3 regions of the Achromobacter mucicolens genome follow, and region 3 is predicted to be linked to each of the others. Evidence: predicted binding sites of a transcription regulator. Region 3 holds the regulator's gene; each other region holds the start of a gene.
The links. Region 3 encodes FNR, which switches genes on or off when oxygen is low (the NO sensors DNR and NnrR bind a similar motif). Its sites were predicted from a motif close to TTGATNNNNATCAA; they were not measured.
Positions count from the first base shown of each region.

Region 1 (5,596 bases), 760 kb from region 3:
GAATTGGGCCGACGGCTCCGCACCGCAGCCCCGCGCCAAGAATGCGCGCTCCTCGATTCTCTGATCACGCATCGCCGGCGTCCTGCTCATGAAGAAAGGCGAGCAGGCGCCGCTCGTCGGCGCTGAGCCCGCGAGGGCCTGCTGGCGCGGCCGTGCGCGCGGGCAGCGTACCAGTCAGGTAGGCCTCCATGATGGCTGGGTGCACGTAGCACGCGCGGCACACGGCGGGCGTGTTCGCCAGCCGTTTTGACACGGCCTTGATGACGTCCACCGCCTCCTGCTTGGCGCGGCGCTCGTCTTCGAACGGGCGCGCCTGCAGCGCGGCAAAGGCCATCACGGAGCCCGCCCAGGTGCGATAGTGCTTGGCGGTGTATTCGCCGCCGCCGGCGTGACGCAGGTAGGCATTGACCGCGCCGGAATCAACCGGGCGCTTGTCGCCGTCGGCATCCAGATACTGAAACAGCTGCTGGCCCGGAATGTCCAGGCATTGCTTGATGATGCGCGCCACGCGACGGTCCGTGACCGTGACGTCGTGGGCCACGCCGCTCTTGCCCTGGAATCTGAACCGGAAACGGCTGCCGGCCACGGTCGTGTGACGGCGCTTGAGCGTTGTCAGGCCGTAGGACTTGTTGGCACGCGCATATTCGCGCCCGCCAACGCGGATCAGGGTGATCTCCAGCAGGCGGACCAGGGTCGCGACCACCTTGTCCTGCGTGAGGCCCGGTATCTTCATGTCGCGCTCGACCTGACGCCGGATCCTGGGCAATGCGTGGCCGAAGGACAGCAGATTCTTGTATTTGGTGGCGTCGCGCACCGCCGTCCAGCCGGGGTGATAGCGATATTGCTTGCGGCCGCGCGCATCGCGCGCCGTGGCCTGAAGATGCCCGTCCGCCAGCGGGCAGATCCATACGTTTTCGTACGCGGGCGGGATGGCCAGGGCATTGATGCGCTGGATCTGCGCCTCGTCGGTGATGCGCGCGCCTTTCTCGTCCAGATAGTGAAACGTATGGGCGTTGACGCGCACGCGGGTGTAGCCGGGCTGCGTGTCGTCCACATAGGTCAGCGATGCCTCTTCGACGGGCAACGGGTCCGGGTCCTTTTGCGTGCGGGTGCTCATTCAATCTCCGGGTGCGCGCGGTAGCGCTGGGCTACAGCATGCCGCGTTCCCGGCGGCGGCGATCGCGGGCGTGGACGGCTTTGGGCACGCCGCTTGCTGAATGCCTTGTCGGCAATCGCGCCGCCGGAAACGCCCGCCGACCGGCCGCGCTGCCCGCGAGAGAATCTTCAGAGGAGAGTGCAATGCAAACCGTCCTGCAACTACATGTGCCGCCGAAGCCGGATCCGATCCCGCCCGGCTCGCCGCCGGGGGACTTGCCGGTCGACCCGGATACCGATGAGCCGGACGTGGACCTGCCGCCGCTGTCCCCGCCCGTCAAGGAAATGGTGCCGCCGAAAGACGCCTGATCCTTCGCCCCTTCCACAACTCAAATCAATAAATCCAAGGAGTCATTATGTCGACCATCCTGCTGATCATCCTGATCCTGTTGCTCATCGGCGCCGTCCCCGCCTGGCCTCACAGCCGTAGCTGGGGCTACTACCCGAGCGGCCTGTTGGGCATCGTTGTGATCGTGCTCATCGTGCTGCTGTTGATGGGACGCATATAGCGCCATGACACGCTGATGGCCGCCGGACGCCAGCGCGTCTGGCGGGCCGCCAGCAGGGCCCGGGGTGGCCGTGCCGTTCTGGCGCGCGCGCCGCGTCGGGCGTAAGATCTGCGGGTTTCAGCAGCAACCCACCTAGATCCCGCAGCCCCATGAGCATCCCCTTACTCATCCTGATCGACAGCGTTCAGGACTATCTTCCCGTCATCGAATCCCAGGGCTTTCGCCCAATTCTCGCCACCACCGACCAGACCCGCGCGCAGGCCATCCAGGCGCATGGCGGGCAGATCCGCGCCGTCCTGACGCGTGGCGCCACTGGCCTGCGAGCCGACGAAATGGCCGCGCTGCCGAACCTGAGCATCGTCTGTTCGCTGGGCGTCGGCTATGAAAACATCGATCTCTTGGCGGCGCATGCGCGCGGCATTGTCGTGACGAACGGGCCGGGCGCCAATGCGGTTTCTGTCGCCGATCACGCAATGGCGCTGCTGCTGGGCGCGGCGCGCCGGCTGCCGCAGGCGGACGCGTGGGTCCGGCAGGGCCACTGGAGCGGCTTCATGGGGCCGCAGGTCAGCGGCAAGCGTCTGGGCATTTTGGGCCTGGGCACCATCGGCCTGGAAATCGCCCGCCGGGGCGCGAATGGGTTCGGCATGAGCGTCGGGTATTACAACCGCCGCGCCCGGCCGGGGTCGGGCTACACCTATTTCGACAACCCCCGCGCGCTGGCCGCGGGATCGGACTTTCTGGTGGTGGCCACCCCGGGCGGCGCCGGCACGCATCATCTGGTTGACGCCTGTGTGCTGGAGGCGCTGGGTCCGGATGGGTATCTGATCAATATCGCGCGGGGCAGCGTGGTCGATACCAACGCGCTGATCGCGGCGCTGGCCGAGCGGCGCATCGCGGGCGCGGGCCTGGACGTGGTGGACGGCGAGCCGTTCATACCCGATGCGCTCAAGCAACTGGACAACGTGGTGCTGACGCCGCACAGCGCGGGCCGCTCGCCTGAAGCCGTGGCCGCCACGGTTGCGCTGTTCTTGGAAAACGCCACGGCGCATTTTGCGGGCAAGCCGGTGCTGACGCCGGTTCGCGACGCGCAGCCCGAGGCGGCCTGATACTGCTCCCGGCCGAAATGCACCGAAGCCGCGCCCGGTGAGGGGCGCGGCTTCGTGTGGGCGGGCAGGGGATGCGCGTTAGTGCGAGAACATGATGGGCACGGTCATGCTTTTAAGGATGGAAGCGGTGGCGCCGCCCATGGCCCATTCCCGGAACTTGCTGTGGCCGTACGCGCCCATGACGATCAGGTCCGCGCTGTAGTCCGCGGCGGCATTCAGGATGGTGCTGCCCACGCCGACGCCCTTGATGTCGCGGCGCACGTGATCGGGCGCGGGGATGCCATGCGCAACGCAATAGCTGGCCAGGTCTTCGAAGGGGATGGATTCGACATTGCGCGTGGCGGCCCCTTCGTCCATGGTCAGCACGACCACATGCGAGGCGCCCTGTAGGAGCGGTGCCGCATCGGCCAGCGCGCGGGCGGCTTCGCGGCTGCCGTCCCAGCACAAGAGGACCCGCTCGCCGACCACCGCAAAATCACCGCTGGACGGCAGCACCATGACGGGGCGGCCGGCGGTCAGCAAGGTTTGTTCAACGAATTCGTTTTCGTGCGCGGCTTCGACGTCGTCGCGGTTTTGCTGGCTGACGATGATGAGGTCGCTGGCCCGGCCGTGCAGGGCAACGGTGGCGCTGGGCGAGGATTCGCCGGCCCGGACGACGGCCGGCACGTCGGCGGCCGCTGCCGCTTCCAGAAAGGCGTTCTGAACCGCACCCCGATTCTGTGCCTGCAGGTTCTTCATGATGTTCAGCGTGCGCGACATCATGACGGATTCGCCGTAGTAGTACTGCGGCGGCGCGGAGCTGGCGTAGACCCCCACCAGTTCGGCCTTGTGGCGCTTGGCCAGTCCCAGCGCCAGCGCGGTGCGGCGGGTGCAGTCAAACCCGTGGTCCAGGTGGACGGTAATGCGGCGGTACATGGTGGGCCTCCTTGGTTAAAAGCGTGCCACCGTATGGTTGCCGTTTCGCCCGCGGGCTCCATTGATGTGCGTCAAACCTGTCTGAGTTTGGTCTCGCCGGCGCAATGAGAGGCCGTTATTGCGCCATTTCGTCGCGCTGTACGCGTTCGCGCAGTTGCCGGATCTGGCGCGCCTGCTGGGCGATGCGGTCCAGCGGGGCGGCGAGCGCCGGTTCGGCGTCGGCGATGACCGGCGGGACGCCGATGCGTCGTGCGTCTCCGGGTGGGGTGGGGCCTTCGGGGTGCAGCACGTGCGCAAGCATGGCGCCGTAGTCGCGCAGCGCGACGGCGGCCGCTGACGCCGAGGGTAGCGCTGGCTGGATTTCCAGCACCGTGCCCGCCGCCGTGATGCGGCGCATGGCGTTGAGCAGGTTCACCGCGGTGTCCACGTTGCGCTCGCGATGCACCGGATTCTGCTGAAGCCGCTGGAGAGAAGCCTCGGCATTGTCGGCCGACAGGCAGGCAAGCCTGCGCAGGCCGACGATGTCCTGCGAAGACGCGTCGCCGCTCTTTTCCTGCGTCAGGGCCAGCGCGTAGTCCGCGTGCCGCTGCAGCGCGCGCGCCAGGGCGCCGGCAAGCTGCCGCGGTTCCTTCTCGGGCCAGACCAGAAAGCCCACCAGCAGCGCCAGGATGCCGCCCAGCACGCTGTTGAACGCGCGTAGCGCGGCCAGCATGGGCTCGTAGATCTCGGGCTGCTGGATGTGGCTGACCAGCACGAACTGCGAGGTGAGGAAAAAGGTGAAGAGCGCGTAATGGATGGTGCGCGCGGCAAACGTGCCCAGCGCGATCGGCAGCACCGCCAGCGCCACCGACAGCGGCGTGCTGAGCAGAAGTCCCAGCAACGATGCGCCGATGGCGCCCGCCACGCTGCCGATCACGCGCTCGACGGTGCGTTGCCAGGTCGTCGCAAAGTAGGGCTGCAGGATGAAGACCAGCGTCAGCGACATCCAGTAGCCGTGGTTGACGGCAAAGGTCTTGGATAGCGCGACGGCAATGGTGGCGCCCACGCCGACGCGAAACGCATGGCGGAAGGCATCGGATTCGAACCGCAGGTTCTGGCGCAACGTTTGCCAGGCCTGGCGCGCGCCGCTTGCGTCGCGGGCGCGTTGGGCGGGCGCGGCGGGCGCGGCGCCCTGGTCGAAAAGGGTGTGGGAGACCGCCTGAGCTGTGTGCAGCAGGCGGTCCAGCACCGGCACCACGGTGGCCAGGTCGGGCGCGTAGGCCATGGCGCCGCCGCGCAGATCGCGCAGCCCGGCGTTGTAGTGGGCCAAGCGCTCGCGCAGGCAATCGGCCTGCTTGGCATCGCTGACGTCGGAGGTGCTGGCGATGGCGTTGCAGACGCTGGCGTACCGGTGCAGGGCGTGCGACAGGTGGGCGCCGGCGCTGCGGCCCAGCCAGCGCGGCGCGTTCGATTCCAGCAGGTCGGCCGCCGCGACCAGTGCGATGAAACTGTCCTCGGCGCTGTCCAGCAGGTACATCAATTGATGCGCGCGGGCCCGGCGCGACGGCCGGGCATCGAGCACTTCGCGGATGCGGACGCGAGCAGCTTCAAGTGCGGCGCGCTGGGCGCTGCGCTGGGGCTTGACGACGGCGGTCCAGGCTTGTTGCCCCGCGGCGGGCGCCAGGCCCGAATACATGCGAGCCAGCGCGTCGGAAAAATCGGCCAGCCCCCGGTAGCAGTGCGCGACCGCATGGGTTGCGTCCTTCCAGGGACGGCGGCGCCAGACGAGCGCCGTCATCAGGATGGCCCAGACCGCGCCCGCCAGGAAGAACAGCGTGTACCAGAGGCTTTCCATCAGCGTCGGCGCGGGCAGCTCGGCGGCCACGACGAAGCCGGCCGACAGCAGGGTGCCCACGATGGCGGCGGCCGGTC
Region 1 covers NZ_CP123364.1:2,712,387-2,717,982, forward strand. Annotated here, with positions in the region: gene QEP15_RS12440 (hypothetical protein) at 1-64, shown strand, start outside; gene QEP15_RS12445 (DNA topoisomerase IB) at 65-1,117, opposite strand; gene QEP15_RS12450 (hypothetical protein) at 1,300-1,464, shown strand; gene QEP15_RS12455 (DUF3309 family protein) at 1,512-1,664, shown strand; gene QEP15_RS12460 (2-hydroxyacid dehydrogenase) at 1,814-2,770, shown strand; gene QEP15_RS12465 (universal stress protein) at 2,849-3,685, opposite strand; gene QEP15_RS12470 (FUSC family protein) at 3,801-5,596, opposite strand, start outside.
Region 1: the regulator FNR is predicted to act here: its motif matches at 3,747-3,760, upstream of QEP15_RS12465 (universal stress protein).

Region 2 (5,596 bases), 480 kb from region 3:
GGCGGCCCGACTGCAACACGTTCATCAGCCGGCGCATGCGCTCTTTGCCGCCCGGGCAGAGCGCCGTGTTGATCTTGTGGTCGCCCAGCCCGGCGGCAAACGCGGATACCGGGATCTTCAAGTCGGCGGAATAGACGCCCAGGCTGGACAACGTGCCTCCCGGCTTCAAGACGCGCAGGGCGGATTCAAAGGTGCTTTGCTGGCCCAGCGCTTCAATGGCCGAGTCCACGCCCTTGCCGCCGGTGAGACGCAGGATTTCCTCGACGACGTCGCAATCATGGAAATTCAGGACGATATCGGCGCCCCACTGGCGAGATATTTCCAGACGCCGCGCATTGCCGTCCACGCCGATGACCGTGGTGGCGCCCAGCAACCGGGCGCCGGCCGCCGCGCACAGTCCGATCGGGCCCTGCGCAAACACGGCGACCGTGTCGCCAATGCGGATGTTGGCGTTTTCGGCGCCCTTGAACCCGGTGGACATGATGTCCGGGCACATCAGCACCTGCTCGTCGCTCAGGCCGTCTGGCACGGGCGCGAGATTGGCCTGCGCGTCGGGAACCAGCAGGTATTCGGCTTGGGCGCCATCGATCATGTTGCCGAAGCGCCACCCCGCGGTGGCGCGGTAGCCGTGACATCCACACATGCCACTGGCCACCAGATAGCTGCCGTCCTGCGAAGGCGCACCGTCCTGCGCGGCGTAGGAATTGAAATTCGGGCAGATCGCGCCGGCAATCACGCGCTGGCCCTCGGAATAACCCGTCACGGCGCTTCCCAGCTTTTCGATGACGCCGACGGGTTCATGGCCGATCGTCAGGCCCGGCTGCACCGGATACTCGCCCTTGAGAATGTGAATATCCGTGCCGCAAATGGTGGTGGTGGTGATCTTGATCAACGCGTCATTGGGCCCGACGTCCGGAATGCGCTTTTCGCGTATTTCAATGCGGCCCGGGCTGGCAAAGACGACTGCTTTCATGGTGGTATTCATGCCCTACCTCCAACTGTTGACGAGTGGTTGAACGGCCTTTGGCGCAGCCTCGCGCACAAGCAGCAAGGGGACGGCCACGCCGCGCGGCAGGTTCGGGGCCGGGCTGGACATCGGCATCCTGCGCACGTCGCGCGACCGGTGCGCCCCGATCACGATCAGATCGGCCTCCCAGGCCCGGGCCTCGGCCGCCAGGCATTCCTCGAACGAGCGTTCGCCTGCTTCGACGAGCGCGCTATCGACGGCAATGCAGTTGGCGCGCACCTTTGTTGCCGCATTGCGCAGCAGTTCGGCGGCATGCTCAAACAATAGCGCCTGAATTTCCGCCGGGAAATAGCAATTTGCGCCTGGCGCGCCGGACGACGGCTGAGGCTGGACGATACAGATCAGCCGAATGACCCCGTCATGGAGAAAGGCCAGGCGTATTGCCTCATCCAACCCCGATTCAGAGGTCGAGCTGCCGTCAATCGGTATGAGAATCCGTCTATACATGGCCGCGAGCATCAAGGGGGGAAGGGGATTGCGGTTTTTCCACGGCAGGCATCGGTTTGATCGGCGCACATGTAAACCGGGACCTTGACGAACAGCATGCCCTCGAGCGACAGGCCTCGAACCATTTCGGTTTCCGACAGGATGAAGCCCGCGATCGGTTCAACGACCAGCTCGCGCGCGGCCATGGCGGTTTCGTCCAGGATCTGGATGGTTCCGCTGGCGCCCTCTTCCCACCCCGGCCCGACCTGGAACCCGCGCAGGGCCGGGTAGGACGAAAAGACCAGGATCAGCGACTTGTCGTTCAGCCCAAGCACCGAGCCCGGCGGACTGGCGATGACGTTGTAGTAATTGCGCCCCTCGGCGGCGTCGATCAGTACACCGCGTCCATAGGCCATCCCCAGGATGCTTCCGTCGGCGTGCAAGGCGGGCACCACCAGCACGCCAAATGACCGGCCAACCAGCGCCTTGGCCGCGGGCGACAGACGATAGAGGCGCAACAGCGTGGCCTCGGCTTCCTGATCAACGCGGTTCAACAGGGCGGGCGGTACCGGCATCAATGAATCCGCCGGCTGTGCGAACGCGGGGCCAGCCGGCAGCAGGGCCAGAATCAGGTGAAGCAACACGGCGAGGACGCTTGTCTTCATGGATTTCATCTTGAACCTGTCTGGCAAGCGCTTGTTGACCAAAATCACGAATTCGACGCTGACCGGCGGCCCTTGCGCTGGGGCTTGGTCGAACGATCCTTCGCACGCGTGCCGCATCCTGGCCGGCACGCACGCCGCAATCGGAAGAGAGATTGACCGGCGTCAATCGCGTCCGCGGCAGCCGCGCGATCATGATTGCATGGCCAGGCCCCGCGGCCTGGCACGCGAAAGCGCCGGAGACACCATGAAAAACAAGCCGAGTTCCGTGGGGGGATCGGGCCATGGCCCCGCCACCGCGCGGGCTGCAGTGTGGTGCGCCGTCCTGTCGGCGATGATGACCAGCCCGGTACCGGCCCAGGTCACGCCGCAGGACGTCATGCAGACCTTTGCGCTGCGCGTTGCGCCCGCGCTGACGGTTCCGGCCGACGAGCAGATCCGCTATGCAAGCCTGGCGCTGGGGATGCTCAAGGAAGCGGGGCTCGGCCTGTTGGGCCCGCAGTACGCCCTCGTGGTCGACCGCAATCCCAAGGTGCAGGCGGTCTTCCTCTTTTGGCTGCCCGCCATCGGCATGCCCGTCCATGTGGGCGCGGCGCCGGTGTCGACCGGCAGGATCGGCCAGTTCGATCACTTTGAAACGCCCACGGGCGTGTACCCGCATACCTTGGCCAATCCGGACTTCCGCGCCCAGGGCACGAAGAACGCGAATGGCATCCTGGGCTACGGCGCCAAGGGCATGCGGGTCTATGACTTCGGCTGGCAGCAGGCATTGCGGGGATGGGGCAATGGCGGCGTGAGCACGATGCGGCTGCAGATGCACGCGACGGATCCCGTCCTGCTGGAATCCAAGCTGGGAACGCCGCAATCCAAAGGCTGCATCCGCATTCCGACAACCCTGAACCGCTTGCTCGACAGCTACGGATTGCTGGACGCCGACTACGAGCTCGCGGCCGATCTGGTCGCGCCGCCGTGGGTGCTGCAACCCGGCAGGACGCCCGCCGATGGCGCCGGACGCTATCTGATCATCGTCGACACCGAACGCGAGAGCCGGCCGGACTGGGCCGTGCCGGCGCGCGCTGCCGCACATTGATTGACCGGGCCGATCCGCCTGCCTGGTGGATTCAGAACGAGTCGACGAGATACGCGAGACTAGAGGCGATTTCGGCCTGACGCCCGCCGTGCACTGAGCGGCGTTGCGCTTTTCGCGCGGATTCGTGCACCAGCAGCATGGGCGCGGCGCGGCGGGCGTTCCTGGTCCCGGCGCCCCGGGGGATGGCATTAAAGCCGTCCCCCCCGCGAGCGCCTATGACGATCAGATCCGCGCCCCACGCGTCGGCCTCCTGGGCCACGCGCTCCTCGAAGGATTGTTCGCCTGCCTCGAACAGCGCGCTATCGACCGGGATGCAACGTGCGCGCACCCGGCGCGCGGCGTTGCGCAGCACTTGAACGCCAAGCTCGCGCGACAGCATGCGCACCTCTTTTGGGGAATAGCAATCCGCGCCGATCCGCGAGGACAGGGGCAGTTCCCCGACCACGCAGATCAATCGAATGCGAGCGCCGTTGCACACGGCCAGACGCATGGCTTCGTCCAGCCCCAGTTCGGCGGTCTGGCTGCCGTCGATGGGAATGAGGATCCGTCTATACAGGGACATGGCTGTAAACCGCCGTCATTCGATCTGCAGCGTCTTGTTCCGGCTTCCCGCCGATTTGGGTAGTGTCAGGGTCAGGACGCCGTTCTCGCAGACCGCCTTGGCGGCCGCTTCATCGATGGGGCTGGCCAGCGACACGGAGCGTTGAACCTGGCCCCAGAAACGCTCCTGGCGGATGACGTTTCCCGCCTCTTTCGTTTCACTGTGCTTTTCCTTGTTGGCCGAGATCATCACCGTGTTGCCATCGATCTGCACGGTGATGTCCTTCTTGTCGATCCCGGGCACGTCGGCCTTCAGGACGTACTTGTCGCCTGCCTCGGTGACATCGATGTCCATCCGGGGGGCCTGATCCTCCCCGTTCTGCCGGATCGGCCGCAGGAACGCCTGGAAGACGTCCGCGAAGGGTTCGCTCGAAAATGGGCTGTATTGCGTCAAGCGCGACATGGCTATCTCCTTTTCGTGAGGATGAGACGCGGGAGGTTCGCCCGCCTCTCCATGTTGCCCCCGTCCGGAATCGCCAAATTGACCTTTGTCATGCAGAAATCGGGGACAAACGTCGGGCCCCGCGCAGGCCTGGCCGCGCTCGCCCACGCGATCGGGCGAAAGCTTGACTGACGTCAACTTCCACGACCGCATCGGCGCGATGATGGCATCACGCCCGAGCCATGCGGCCCGGGCAGATACTGCTATCGGAGGGGTCGTGAAAAACGTGCTTATCCCCGTTGACGGATCGGGCAATTCCCTGCGCGCCGTGCACTATGTGGTCGACCAGGTTCGCGAACATGGCCCGTGCGCCATCCACCTGCTGAATGTGCAGCCGCCCATTGCTTCCGGCACGATACTGGCGTTCTTTGAGCCGGATGCCATCGAGGAATTCTATGAGGACGAAGCCAAGGCCGCCCTCGCGGAGTCGGAGGCCTTGCTGGATCGCTCGGGCATCATCTATCAAAAGGCGACGCGGGTGGGCAACATTGCCGAATGCATCAAGGCACACGCCACCGAACAAGGTTGCGACCATATCGTCATGGGGTCGCGAGGGCTGGGCGCGGCCGGCAGCCTGTTTCTGGGATCGACCACGCTGAAGGTGCTGCACACCGTTCACATTCCGGTGGTGCTGATCACCTAGGCCGACGCGCCATGCCTTCGCCGGACCATCAGCGCACCCTGGCCTCGATCAGCCTGGATCTGGTCAAGGATCCGATGTTCGCATTGCTGCTGGCCGGCGGCGGCCTGTACACACTTCTGGGCGCCTGGCAGGAAGCGGCGCTGCTGCTGCTTTTTGTACTGGTCATTTTTGCGCTGACGGTGGCGCAGTCATTACGTACCGCACGCGCCCTTGACGCATTGGATCGTCTGGCCGCGCCCCGCGCCCTGCTGCTGCGCGACGGCAAGCGCCACTGGGTGCCGTCGGCCGACCTGAAGCCTGGCGATGCGGTGCTGCTTGCCGAAGGCAACCGCGTCCCCGCGGACGGCCGGTTGACGGACGGCGAGGGTCTGCTGGTAGACGAGTCGCCGCTTACCGGCGAGTTCCAGCCCGTGTACAAGCGGCCATCGGGCACGGTTGAGGGCGATGCCGAGGTGCTGAGCGGGACGCTGGTGCTGTCGGGAACCGGCACCCTGCGCGTTCTTGCCGTGGGAGACGACACGCGGTTGGGCGCGCTGGGCCAGTCGATGCGGCAACTGACGCCGGAACGCGCGCCCCTGGAATTGCAGACCCGCCATTTCATTCTGCGGTTCATGTGGGTGGGGTTCTTCCTGTCGCTGGCCACCTGGGCCCTGTACGTCTACATGCGGGGAGGATGGTTCGAAGGAATGCTGGCGGGCATCGCGTT
Region 2 covers NZ_CP123364.1:3,954,639-3,960,234, forward strand. Annotated here, with positions in the region: gene QEP15_RS18090 (NAD(P)-dependent alcohol dehydrogenase) at 1-985, opposite strand, end outside; gene QEP15_RS18095 (universal stress protein) at 989-1,486, opposite strand; gene QEP15_RS18100 (lipid-binding SYLF domain-containing protein) at 1,486-2,118, opposite strand; gene QEP15_RS18105 (L,D-transpeptidase) at 2,363-3,205, shown strand; gene QEP15_RS18110 (universal stress protein) at 3,237-3,767, opposite strand; gene QEP15_RS18115 (Hsp20/alpha crystallin family protein) at 3,783-4,208, opposite strand; gene QEP15_RS18120 (universal stress protein) at 4,372-4,890, shown strand; gene QEP15_RS18125 (cation-translocating P-type ATPase) at 4,902-5,596, shown strand, end outside.
Region 2: the regulator FNR is predicted to act here: its motif matches at 2,271-2,284, upstream of QEP15_RS18100 (lipid-binding SYLF domain-containing protein).

Region 3 (5,596 bases):
TTGCCGACGCCGGTCGGCCCCAGGAAGAGGAACGACCCATACGGACGCGCCGGATCGGCCAGCCCGGCACGGGAGCGGCGGATGGCATCGGACACCAGCCGCACGGCCTCGTCCTGGCCCACCACGCGCTTGTGCAGGAATTCTTCCATGTGCAGCAGCTTTTCGCGTTCGCCCTGCATCATCTTGGACACCGGAATGCCGGTGGCGCGCGAGACGACTTCGGCGATTTCCTCGGCGCCGACGCGGGTGCGCAAGAGGCGCGGACGGGTTTCGTCGCCTTCCGCGTTTTCAGCGGCCTCGGCGGCGCCTACCTCGGCGGCCTTCAGGCGCGCCTCAAGGTCCGGCAGCTTGCCATACTGCAGCTCGGCCAGCTTGTCGAACTGGCCCTTGCGCTGCAATTCCGCCATCTCGGCGCGAACGTTGTCGATCTCTTCCTTGATGGCCTGCGTGCCCTGCACGGCGGCCTTCTCGGCCTTCCAGATTTCCTCGAAGTCGTTGTATTCGCGCTGCAGCTTTTGCAGCTCGTCCTCGATGACGCCCAGGCGGCGCTTGGACGCGTCGTCCGTTTCCTTCTTGACGGCCTCGCGCTCGATCTTGAGCTGGATGATGCGGCGGTCCAGCTTGTCCATCACTTCCGGCTTGGAGTCGATCTCCATGCGGATGCGCGCGCCGGCCTCGTCGATGAGGTCGATGGCCTTGTCGGGCAGGAAGCGGTCGGTGATGTAGCGATGCGACAGCTCGGCGGCCGCCACGATCGCGGGGTCGGTGATCTCGACGCCGTGGTGGATTTCATAGCGTTCCTGCAGACCGCGCAGGATGGCGATGGTGGACTCCACGTCGGGCTCGTCGACCAGCACCTTCTGGAAGCGCCGCTCCAGCGCCGCATCCTTTTCGATGTACTTGCGGTATTCGTCGAGCGTGGTCGCGCCAATGCAGTGCAGTTCGCCCCGCGCCAGCGCCGGCTTGAGCATGTTGCCCGCGTCCATCGCGCCTTCGGCCTTGCCCGCGCCCACCATGGTGTGCAGTTCGTCGATGAAGACGATGTTGCGGCCGTCGTCCTGGCCCAGCTCTTTCAGCACGGCCTTCAGGCGTTCTTCGAACTCGCCGCGGAACTTGGCGCCCGCCAGCAGCGCAGCCAGGTCCAGCGACAACACGCGCTTGCCGCGCAGGGTCTCGGGCACCTCGTCGTTGACGATGCGCTGCGCCAGGCCTTCGACGATGGCGGTCTTGCCGACGCCGGGTTCGCCGATCAGCACGGGGTTGTTCTTGGTGCGGCGCTGCAGGATCTGGATGGTGCGGCGGATTTCGTCGTCGCGGCCGATGACCGGGTCGAGCTTGCCCTGGCGGGCGCGCTCGGTCAGATCAAGCGTGTATTTGGACAGGGCTTCGCGGTTGGCCTCGCCTTCCGCGCCGGAGACGTTTTCGCCGCCGCGCACGGCGTCGATCGCGGCTTCCAGGGCCTTTTTCTGCAGGCCCGCCTCGCGCAGGATGCGGCCGGCCTCACCCTTGTCGTCGGCCAGCGCAAGCAGGAACAGTTCGCTGGCGATGTAGGTGTCGCCGCGGCGGGCGGCTTCCTTGTCGGTGCGCGTCAGCACGCCTTGCAGGTCGCGGCCCACCTGGACGTTGTCATCGCCCTGCACTTGCGGCAGGGACTTGAGCGCCGTCTCCAGGGCGGGGCCCAGACGGTTTACCGCAACGCCCGCCCGCGCCAGCAGGCTGCCGGCGCCGCTGTCGGAATCCGACAACAGGGCGGACAGCACGTGGACGGGTTCGATATAGGGGTGATCGTTGCGGGAGGCCAGACTTTGCGCGTCGGCCAGCGCTTGTTGGAACTTGGTCGTAAGTTTGTCGAATCGCATAATGGTCGTATTGGCTTGTGGGGAGCCTGACCGATACGTGCCGGCTGGCTCGATAACCTGAATATGTGGCCGGATGAGACAATTTCAACACCCGGCGCCCCTCATGGTCGTTTTCGACGTGCAGCAGCAAACTTATCGATGAGCATATACGTTTTTGTGTACGGAACCCTACGGGCAGGCGAAATCAACGACCTCGCCCGGGCCGCCGCACGGCGCGGCCTGCCCCCGGCCAGCCATGTCGGCGCCGCCAGCGTGCCCGGCATGCTGGTCGATTTTGGCGACTGGCCCGGACTCATCCCCGTGGACGACGGCAGGCGGGTCCGCGGCGACGTCTTCCGCGTCGGCACGGCGCTGCTCGCCCTGATGGACGAGATCGAGGAATACGAGCCCGGCAAGCCTTGCTGCTTCGTGCGCAGGACGGTCTGCGCCCGCCTTGAAGGCCCCGGCGAACCCCTATTGCTGCACTGCGAGTACTACCCGATCGATCCCGCGTGGCGGGCCACGGCGATCGATATCGCCGGGGACGACTGGATCGTCCACCGTGTTTCCCGGACAACGCCGGACGACCGGAAGGGCCCCTCGTAAGACGTCCGTAGTAACAACGGACTACAATAGACGCCTGTCTCGTGCTTCACACCCGTTCCGGCGCCCGCCGCGCAATGGGCACTCTAAAGGTCATCGTATGCAAAAACGGGTCCCCATTGCCCCTGATGCCGCCCACTGTTCCACGTGCATGCTGGGCCATGTCTGCGTCCCCGTGGGCATGGCAGCCGCTGAAGTCGAAAAGCTGGACGAGCTGGTGAAAGAACGCGTCCGCGTCGAAAAAGGCAAGACGCTCTACTCGCTGGATCATCCGCTGGACGCCGTGTACGGCGTGCGCTTCGGCAGCCTCAAGACGCAACTTGAAGACGCCACCGGCCAGATCCAGATCACCGGCTTTCACCTGCCCGGCGAGATCGTCGGCATGGACGGCATGCTGGACGGCAAGCACGTGTCGGCCGCCGTGGCGCTCGAAGACTCCGAGGTCTGCGTCATCCGCCTGAACGAAGTCGATCGCGTGGCCTCGCACCTGCCCTCGCTGCAGCAGCAGTTCCGCCGCCTCATGAGCCGCGAAATCACGCGTTCGCACCAGATGCTCGCGTCGCTGGGCTCCATGCGTTCGGAACAGCGCCTGGCCGCTTTCCTCCTGAACCTGTCGCAGCGTTATGCCTCGCTGGGCTATTCCTCGACCGAGTTCGTGCTGCGCATGAGCCGCGAAGAAATCGGCAACTACCTGGGCCTGACGCTGGAAACGGTGAGCCGGCTGTTCTCGCGTTTTGCGCGCGACGGTCTCATCAAGATCAACCAGCGCGAAGTCCGCATCCTGGACCTGCCGGCGCTCAAGCAACTGCTGGGACACGAGAGCTGCTGAGCAGTCGCCGCGCCATGCGTCGGGCGCCTGCCCTCCTGCCTGCCGCGCTGGCGGTGGCCGCCGTGCTGGCATTTGCCAGCGCGCACGCCCAGACGCCGCTGCCGGACCCTTACGACTACGACGAAGCCACGCCCGCGCCCAAGCGCGCGGCGCCGCTGCGCTGGCAGACCGTTGAACTGGGTCGGCCCGGTCACCGGTACAAGATGCCGGTCTACGCCAACCGCGACTTGACCAAGGACGATCTGCGCGGCATCAAGCAGGTGCTCATCGTCATCCACGGCGTCAAGCGCGACGCCGACCAATACTTCGAAACCGCCGCGGCGCTGGTCGCCGCCGACCCGGCGCGCGCCGGCGACACGCTGGTGCTCGCTCCCCGGTTTTCCGGCTCCATCGACTCCGGGTTTGCCGGCATGGCCGCCTGGCGCAAGGCCAGCTGGGAAGACGGCCAGGAAAGTATTCAGGCCGCAGGCCGCCCAGCCCCCGTCGCCTCGTTCCAGGTCCTGGATGATTTGCTGCGCAGCCTGAACGACCGCAAACGGCTGCCGTCGCTGACCGGGCTGGTGCTGGCCGGCCATTCCGCCGGCGCGCAACTGGTGCACCGGTACGCGGTGCTGAACAATCTGGATGGCGCACTGCGCCGCGACGGCCTCACGCTGCGCTACGTGATTGCCAATCCGTCGTCCTACCTGTACCTGACCAACGAACGGCCCCGCGCCGACGGCAAAGGCTATGCGCCGTACGAGCGCGGCATCTGCCCGACCTACAACCAGTACAAGTACGGCACCGACAAGCTGCCCGCCTACGCCCGCGAAACCGACGACGCCACGCTCTTCGTGCGCTACGCCGCGCGCGATGTGGTCTACCTGCTGGGCGGCGCCGACAACAACCCCGAACACCGCCTGCTGGACAAGGCCTGCGGCGCCGAAGCCCAGGGTGCCACCCGGCTGGCGCGCGGCACGGGCTACGTCCAGTACGAACACGTACTGGCCGCGCGCGGCGGCAAGCCCGTCACCCTGCGCCACACCGCCTTCGAAGTCGGCGGCGTCGGCCACGACGGCAAGCGCATGTTCGGGTCGATCTGTGGCGTTCGGGCGCTGCTGGGCGGCGACGCCCAGGCTAGCCGCACCGCCGCGGCCTGCGACATCATCAAGCCTCGCGCGAAATAAGCGCTCCCCCTAGGGAAATTCCGCAGCCTCCCGCCTTGACAGGCGTTCGTGGCAGGCCTAAAACTTAACCTTATGGTTAAGTTAAATGATGACGCCCTCGATGCCATCTTTTCCGCGCTGGCCGATGGCACGCGGCGCCGGGTGCTGGCCGACCTGGAAAACGGCACGGCCTCGGTCAGCACGCTGGCCCAGCCGCATGCCATGTCCCTGCCCGCTTTCATGAAACACCTGCGGGTGCTGGAAGACGCCGGACTCATCGCGCGCGCCAAGGATGGCCGGGTCGTGAGCTGCACGCTGTCTCCCGCCCCCCTGGGCGCCGCCGCCGGCTGGCTGGCGCGCTACGAGAAGTTCTGGACGGGCCAACTGGATTCGCTGGCGCGATACCTGTATCACGAAGAGGAAATCCATCCATGGAAAACCGACTCTCCCCCATCGAGTTGCGGCTCCAGCGACGCTTTGACGCCCCCGTCGAACGTGTCTGGCGCGCCTGGACGGACCCGCAAGCGCTGATGCGCTGGTTTGGCCCGGCAGGCACGCAGCGCGTGCTGCTGGCCGAAACCGACGTGCGGGCGGGTGGCGCCTATCAAGTGGGCTTCGTCACCGCCGACGGCGCGGAGCACCACGCCAGCGGCCGCTATCAGGAGGTCGCGCCGCATCGCCGCCTGGTGTTCACCTGGGCGTGGCGCGACACCCCGCAGGAAGTCTCGTTGATCACGCTGGAATTCACGGCGGCGGGCGCCGGCACCGACCTTGCCTTCCTGCAGACGCCCTTCGTCGACGAAGCCACGCGCGACGGCCACGAAGACGGCTGGTCGGGCGCCCTGGAGCGGCTGGCCCATCACCTGGCCGGCGCGGCCTGACGCTGAACCCGAGCCCGGGCCAACGCGCCCGGCACGAAGAGGAGACGTACGATGCAAACCGATCATCCCGTCGTATCCCGCCAACAATGGCACATTGCGCGCGAGGCGCTCTTGCGGCGCGAAAAGGAACTGACCCGCGCCACCGACGCCGTGACCCGCGACCGCATGGCCTTGCCGTGGGTGCAGGTGGACAAGTCCTACACATTTGAAGGCGCGCAGGGGCCGCAGCGCCTGCAGACCCTCTTTCACGGCAAGCGCCAGCTCATCGTCTATCACTTCATGTTTGGTCCGGACTGGGAG
Region 3 covers NZ_CP123364.1:3,476,047-3,481,642, forward strand. Annotated here, with positions in the region: gene clpB (ATP-dependent chaperone ClpB) at 1-1,859, opposite strand, end outside; gene QEP15_RS15845 (gamma-glutamylcyclotransferase family protein) at 1,998-2,444, shown strand; gene fnr (fumarate/nitrate reduction transcriptional regulator Fnr) at 2,542-3,270, shown strand; gene QEP15_RS15855 (hypothetical protein) at 3,285-4,436, shown strand; gene QEP15_RS15860 (ArsR/SmtB family transcription factor) at 4,509-4,946, shown strand; gene QEP15_RS15865 (SRPBCC family protein) at 4,847-5,296, shown strand; gene QEP15_RS15870 (DUF899 domain-containing protein) at 5,348-5,596, shown strand, end outside.